2 linked regions of the Geobacillus stearothermophilus ATCC 12980 genome follow. The protein of the gene in region 2 interacts with the protein of the main gene of each other region in a pairwise test. Links are inferred from orthologs where the notes say so. Each region holds a gene or a part of one and is shown on either strand. Other genes may lie near its edges.

Region 1 (4,187 bases), 2.1 Mb from region 2 along the record:
GGCCATCCTCGACAACGAGACGATGGATATGCTTCAACGTCTCGGCGTACACTTTTTCATCGTTGAACGGAGACCCCTCCTTTTCGATTCATGCCATACTCCATGCGTGGGCGGCATGCCGTTCAACCGCAGCCAGATGCACTGGTCTGACCACCTAATGGTTATACGATATAATAAAATAGCGAAATAGTAAAGGGGAGTTATTTCACAGCAATGCGCCCGAAGCCGAATAAGGCGAGCAGCCCATCGACAAGCGGCGCTGTGAGCGCGACGGCGTACTGCTCCGGAAGACGGAGAAGCGTCCGCTTCGCTTCGTCATACAAATAGACCGGCGTAGCGCCGCGCTGCTGCTCAAGCAGCTGTTTCAGCTTGGACAATTTGGCCTCATCGGCCCGGCTCGCGTTAATGTATAGCGCCGACACGGGCAGGAGGCCGGCGCGGCGGATGATGAGCTGTCGCCTGCCTGCGCGCCGGTCGACCGTTCCAAAAAGCAACACAAAGTTTCCTTCCGCCAGCTCATCGGAGGCGCGGGCATAAATGGACGGAAAGGCGACCGCCTCCACTTCCCCGCTTTCATCGCTAATTGTCACAAACGCCATTTCCTCCCCCCGTTTCGTTCTCGTTTTCCGCTGTTTGGCCACATAGCCGCCGACCACGGCCGCCGAACCGTGCATTTCGGCAATCGGCACCGCCCGGGCCGCTTGAAACAGCGGGCGGCAGACCGCGGCCGGATGCGGGGTGACGGCAAACCCGAGCAACTCTTTTTCCTGTTTCCGCCGCTCATCCGGCGGCAGCGGGGGGGCATCCATGTATTTCGGCTTCAGCGACAATCCGCCTGTGTTCAAGTACGGCCCGACCAATTGCACGTGTTCGACCGCCACGTCAATGCTCGCTAAAAGCGAAGCCCGCTCCCCGTCCATTTCATCAAACGCGCCGGCCAAAACGAGCGCCTCAAGCGCCGGGCGCGGCAATCCTTTCGGCAACAGGCGGATGGCGAAATCGAAAAAATCGGCAAACGGTCCGCGCTCCCGACGCTCTTCGATGATGAGCCTCGCCGCTGTGCCGACATGTTTCACCGCCGCCAGCCCGGTGCGGATCGCCTTGCCTTCGATCGCAAACCGATAGCCGCTCCGGTTGACGGATGGCGGCAGCAGCGGAATCCCTTTTTGCGCTGCTTCGCTAGCGTAAAGAGCCGTTTTTTCCCGGTCGCCGGAAGCGCCCGAGAGCATGGCCACGTAAAAACAAAGCGGATAGTGAGCTTTAATGTAGGCCATCGCATACGACAACAGCGCATAGCTGACCGCGTGGCTCCGGTTGAAGCCGTAATCGGCGAAGCGGACGATATGCCGGTACAATTCCTCGGCAACTTCCTTTGGATAGCCGTTCGCCGTGCAGCCGGCGACAAACGCCTCCCGCTGTTCAGCGAGACGCGCCTTCTCTTTTTTCGCCACCGCCCGCCGGAGCACGTCCGCTTGTCCGAGCGAAAACCCAGCCATGCGGGCGGCGATTTGCATAATTTGCTCTTGGTAGATCAGCACTCCGTAAGTCGGCGCCAAAATCGGCTCAAGGTCAGGATGGATATACGAAATCGCCTCGTCTCCGCGCTTGCGCCGGATATAAGCAGGAATCATGTCCATCGGCCCCGGCCGGTACAAGGCGTTGACAGCGACCAAGTCTTCCAGCTCCGACGGCCGCAATTCCGCAAGCAAACGCTTCATTCCGCTTGATTCAAGCTGAAAAATGCCGTTTGTCTCTCCGGCGCTCAGGAGCGCATACGTTTTTTCGTCGTCAAGCGGAACACGACGCACATCAAACGGCTTTCCTGTCTGCCGTTCGATGAGACGCACCATTTGCCCGAGCAGCGTCAACGTGCGCAAGCCGAGAAAATCCATTTTGAGAAGGCCGAGCGCCTCGAGCGACCCCATGGCGTATTGCGTGAGCGGCCATTCGCCATGGCTTGGCTGCAACGGGACTTGGCGCACAAGCGGCTCAGGGCTGATGATGACGCCAGCCGCGTGAATCGATGTATGGCGCGGCAGCCCTTCGAGCGTTTGTGCGATATCCAGCCACTGCTTGCCGTCCGGCACCGTTTCGGCGGCGCGGCGGAACGCGGTCGACTCGCTGCGCCATTGGCGGATCGTCACCCCTTGTTTATCCGGCAAAAGCGACACAACCCGCTCCGCCTCGCGCCCGGGAATGCCGAGCGCTTTCGCCGTCTCGCGCAGCGCCGACTTGGCGCCGAACGTCCCAAACGTAATGATTTGCGCGACGCGGTCGCGCCCGTATTTGTCCGCCGCATAGCGAATCATTTCTTCGCGCCGGTCATCGGGAAAATCAAGATCAATATCCGGCACCGACACCCGCTCCGGATTCAAAAACCGCTCAAACAACAGCCCATATTGGATCGGATCGACATCGGTAATAGCCAAAGCATAGGCGACGAGCGAGCCGGCCGCCGAACCGCGGCCCGGTCCGATGAGAATGCCACGTTGGCGGGCGTAGGCAATCACATCGGCGACAATCAAAAAATAATCGCTAAAGCGCATTGCCTGAATGACATCAAGCTCATGCCGCAGACGCTTCCAGTAACGCTCATCGGCGTCCGGCACACGGCGGGCGAGCCCTTGTTCGCACAGACGGCGTAAATACCCGTCCGCCGTCTCGCCGTCAGGCACCGGAAATTTCGGCAGCCGCCAGCCGCCAAACGGAATGTGCAGTTCGCACCGATCAGCGATCGCCGCGCTGTTCTCAAGCGCTTCTGGCAAGTCAGCAAACCGACGCGCCATCTCATCCGGCGCCGCCAAATAACGGCCGCCATCCTCTTGGACGTCAGCAAATGGCACGCCGAGCCTGATCGCCTGCAGGCAGCGCCACGCTGCGGCGTCGCCGCGCTCAACATAACGGACGTCATTCGTCGCCACGACCGGAACCCCGGCTTCTTCCGCCAACTGCCGCAACGCTCCTTCGTACGGTGCGCGCGTCCGCTCGCCGCGCTGGACAGCCACATACAAACAGCCAGGAAACAGCTGTTGATAGCGGGCGAGCACCGCTTTCGCCTGCTGCCATTCCCCGGCGGCCAGCAGCGACTCGACCCGCCCTTCAGCCCCCGGGGTGATGGCGACAATTCCACCGCTCAACCGGCGGAGGGCGTCTTCATCGATCTGCTTTTCTTCTCCCATTTGGATCATCGTGCTGATTTCGATTACATGGTGGTACCCTTCCTCATTGGCGGCCAACAGCACGAGCGGATAGGCGCCGTCCCCGCTGAGAGCAATATCGGCCGTCACGCCGATGATCGGACGGATGCCATGGCGCTTGCACTCCTTGTAAAAGGGCAGAGCGCCATACAGCACGTTGCGGTCGGTCAACGCCAAGGCGGGGCAGCCGAGCTGTTTCGCCTTGGCCGCCAGCGCTTCCACGGTGGCCGTGCTTTGAAACAAACTATAGCCGCTTGACACATGCAAGTGCACAAACGTCATAGACAGCCCTCCCTTATTCATCCATCTGCGGACGAAAACTTTTCCATTGGCTGCATGCTCCGTCCCATTCGTTGATATACATAGTAAAAGAGAAAGAAAGGGCGGGGAAACGATGGACGAAAAAGCAGCGTTTTTGCCGGCGTTGATCCAAAGCTATTTTATCGCGGTCGGCGTGTTGCTTGGCGGCGCCATCATCGGCGCTCTCGGCGCATTTTTGAGCGGCGGCCAGCCGCTGACGGCCATGTACCGGTTTGCCGGCGACTTGCGCATTTGGGCGGTCGTCGCCGCCATCGGCGGAACGTTTGATACGTTTTACGTCGTCGAGCGAGGGCTGTTTCTCGGGGAAACAAAAGACATTGTGCGGCAGTTTTTGCTCATTTTGTCCGCCATGGGCGGCGCGCAAACAGGAGTGGCGATCATTACGTGGCTGACACAGGAGCACATTTCGCCATGAGAATTCCTCCGTATTACCAATATCCGTCATGGCAGCGTTTTTTCGCCGGCGTAGCGATTGGGGCGCTCATCAGCTGGTTTGTCTTTTTGTACATTTTCGGCGTCCTGCAGGAAAAGCAGGTGCGGCACGTCAATGAGCTGAACGAGCAGATCGCCGACTTGCAAAATGAAATTCGCATTTGGCAAGAAGACTATATCCATTACAACAAAGAAATGAAAAAAAAGCTGACCGTGCAGGACGTGTCCGTCCATCTT
Region 2 (3,174 bases):
ATTCAAGCGAGAGATTGCCGGAAAAGTCTTCAATCGGGGAAATTTCCTTGAACATTTCCCGCAGCCCTTCATCGAGAAACCATTGGTAGGAGGACGTTTGAATTTCGATCAAGTTCGGCAATTCCAGCACTTCGCTGATGCGTGCATAGCTTCTGCGTTGGCGGTGTCGCCCGTATTGAACTAGTCGGCCTGTCAAGAGTGATTCACCCCTCAAATGTAGACATTAGTGAAAACCGGAAGCGGAACATCGCATTGATCCAGCCGCCTTGGCGGCATATGCCGCCAAGGCCGTCGGCCGCTCCGCCATTCCGGGGCAAAGCGCTAGGCATGCATGCGGCTGGCCCCCGCCATCCGGACGGAAACGGTTCAGCTATGACGCCGCCGTTTCGGTAAGGGGATTTCACACGCTCCCGGTGCGAGGAAACCAGGCGTTGGATGGAGAAAAAAAGAAAATGGTTTCTATCCAGTAGAAAACCATATGTTTAGCTGTATATTGATTTTATCATTTTTTCCATCATATCCAAAAATATACGTCATCCCCTCATGTGGGAAATGTGCATATTTAGCATTTTATAATGCTACCACAACCAAAAAAGAGTGTCAACATTTTTTTGCCTTTATGATATAATATCCTTTTTTCTTGGAAGCCACCTCAACAAACGGAAACAGTTCTTTCAGCTTTTCAAGCGCTGATGGCGCCCCTTGTTTTTTTTGAATGACGACCCATAGCTCCCCGCCGTCAAGCAAGTGGTCCCGGCTTTGTTCAAAAATCGCGTAAACGACCCGTTTGCCAGCCCGGATCGGCGGATTGGTGACGACCGCTGCAAATCGCTGTTCTCCGACTTCCGAAAAAAGATCGCTTTTGTAAATCACCGCATTGTCAATCCCGTTTGCCTGCTTGTTTTCCTGCGCCAGTTCGAGCGCCCGCTCGTTGACATCAATCATGTGAACGCGCCGGTTTGGAAACGATTTGGCCAAGGCAAGCCCGATCGGCCCATATCCGCAGCCGACATCCAACAAATCCCCAGCCACTCCCGGCTCCTCGAACGTTTCAATTAACAGGCGTGTGCCAAAGTCGACTTCGCGCTTTGAAAACACTCCGCTGTCGGTTGTAAAGCGAAATTCATGCCCCCGGAGCGTAAACGTCCACGTTTGCGGGTTTCGCTCCGACGTCGGATTGACTGAGTAATAATGCTCGCTCATCATCATCCCCTCCTCCTTGTCGACAGGCTGCACTGCCTTCCGTATATATAGTGTAACAAAAAAGAGGCCGTCCCTTGCTTCGGGCAAGCCTCTTTTTTCAATGGCGCAGCCATTACTTGATTTCGACTTTCGCGCCAGCTTCTTCGAGTTTTGCTTTGATTTCTTCTGCTTCTTCTTTCGCAATGCCTTCTTTGATCGGCTTCGGGGTGTTGTCGACCAAGTCTTTCGCTTCTTTCAGGCCGAGGCCAGTGATTTCGCGAACGACTTTGATGACTTTGATTTTTTGCGCGCCGGCGTCGGCAAGAATGACGTCGAATTCCGTTTTTTCTGCCGCTGCTTCAGCGCCGGCTGCTGCGCCGCCCGCGACAACAACCGGAGCCGCAGCTGTTACGCCGAATTCTTCCTCGATCGCTTTCACCAATTCGTTTAATTCCAATACGGTCATATTTTTCACTGCTTCAATGATTTGTTCTTTCGTCATCACAACTTCCTCCTTTGTTTTCTGAATGATTGTTAAGCACATATCGATGAGCCATTACGCGCCTTGTTCCTCTTGCTTGTCAGCCACCGCTTTAATCGCAAGCGCAAAGTTGCGGATCGGGGCTTGAAGAACGCTAAGCAACATCGAAAGCAACCCTTCGCGGGACGGGAGTTTCGCCAACGCATCGATTTCTTCTTTGCTGGCGATGTTCCCTTCGATGACGCCGCCTTTGATTTCCAATGCTTCATGCGTTTTCGCAAACTCGCTTAAAATTTTTGCCGGCGCCACGACATCTTCATTGCTGAAGGCGATGGCATTTGGACCGGTGAACACTTCATCCAGTCCTTCCAGGCCGACTTCCGCGAGCGCCCGACGGGTCAAGGTGTTTTTGTACACTTTAAACTCGACGCCTGCCTCGCGCAGCTGTTTGCGCAACTCGGTCATTTCCGCCACGTTCAGGCCGCGGTAATCGACGATGACGGTTGCCTTGCTGGCGCGGAATTTGTCCGCAATCTCGGCAACCACTTGTTTTTTCAGTTCAATCGCGCTCGACACGTCCTGCACCTCCTGTAAGGAAAATGAGAGAATACCACTTATACCGTCTGCTCAATAAAAAACCTCCATGCCGCGTAGACATGGAGGTGTCGTTCAACGCACCGCCGCTCGTCCCCGACGCAGGGCGCGCTGTTCTATCGTCCACATACCTCGGTAGGAAATTAAGCCTCAAACAGGCACCTACTGTCTACGGTATAAATGATATTCGTTTGTTCAGCCAAATGGCATTTTATCAGACTCGACGCAGAAAGTCAACCGTTACTGTGCAACAGCCACCGTCGTCGGGTCCACTTTAATGCCAGGACCCATCGTTGACGTAATCGTCACGTTTTTGACGTATGTCCCTTTCGCTGCCGCCGGTTTGGCTTTCAAAATCGCCTCGTAGACGGCGGCGAAGTTTTCGGCCAGTTTCTCGTTGTCGAACGATACTTTGCCGATCGGCACATGAATGTTGCCGGCTTTATCAACGCGGTATTCCACTTTACCAGCTTTGATCTCCTGCACAGCTTTCGCAACGTCAAACGTGACCGTGCCGGTTTTCGGGTTTGGCATTAACCCTTTCGGACCCAAAATACGACCGAGTTTCCCGACCTCGCCCATCATATCCGGCGTGGCAACAACGACGTCAAAGTCAAACCAGCCTTGCTGGATTTTATTGATGTATTCTGTATCGCCGACATAGTCAGCGCCAGCTGCTTCTGCTTCTTTCGCTTTTTCCCCTTTTGCGAACACTAACACGCGCGCTACTTTCCCCGTGCCGTGCGGCAGGACGACAGCGCCGCGAATTTGTTGGTCCGCTTTTTTCGGGTCAACGCCCAACCGGAACGCAACTTCCACCGTCGCATCAAATTTCGCGACGTTCGTTTTTTTCACGAGCTCGATTGCTTCAGCAATCGGGTATGCTTTGGAGCGGTCGACGAGTTTCAATGCTTCTA

Evidence for each region.
Region 1: the proteins of rplL (region 2) and dnaE interact in binary tests that used the Escherichia coli proteins (3 or more experiments, as listed by UniProt). The link is inferred for Geobacillus stearothermophilus ATCC 12980 from one-to-one orthologs.

Annotation. Positions count from the first base shown.
Region 1 is NZ_CP128494.1:2,171,787-2,175,973, forward strand. Bases 1-3,874 are described here. They hold dnaE (DNA polymerase III subunit alpha), read right to left. Parts: upstream 3,480-3,874; coding sequence 201-3,479; downstream 1-200. Other genes in these bases: QSJ10_RS11750 (FadR/GntR family transcriptional regulator), read right to left, coding at 1-52; ytrH (sporulation membrane protein YtrH), read left to right, coding at 3,592-3,874. Outside these bases: more of ytrH, read left to right, coding at 3,875-3,933; sporulation membrane protein YtrI, read left to right, coding at 3,930-4,187. UniProt on the Escherichia coli protein: DNA polymerase III is a complex, multichain enzyme responsible for most of the replicative synthesis in bacteria. This DNA polymerase also exhibits 3' to 5' exonuclease activity. The alpha chain is the DNA polymerase catalytic subunit.
Region 2 is NZ_CP128494.1:112,046-115,219, reverse strand. The notes cover bases 1-2,861. They hold rplL (50S ribosomal protein L7/L12), read right to left. Parts: upstream 1,685-2,861; coding sequence 1,316-1,684; downstream 1-1,315. Other genes in these bases: rplA (50S ribosomal protein L1), read right to left, coding at 2,498-2,861; rplJ (50S ribosomal protein L10), read right to left, coding at 1,739-2,239; QSJ10_RS00610 (class I SAM-dependent methyltransferase), read right to left, coding at 601-1,203; rpoB (DNA-directed RNA polymerase subunit beta), read right to left, coding at 1-196. In the rest of the region: more of rplA, read right to left, coding at 2,862-3,174. UniProt on the Escherichia coli protein: The binding site for several of the GTPase factors involved in protein synthesis (IF-2, EF-Tu, EF-G and RF3). Is thus essential for accurate translation.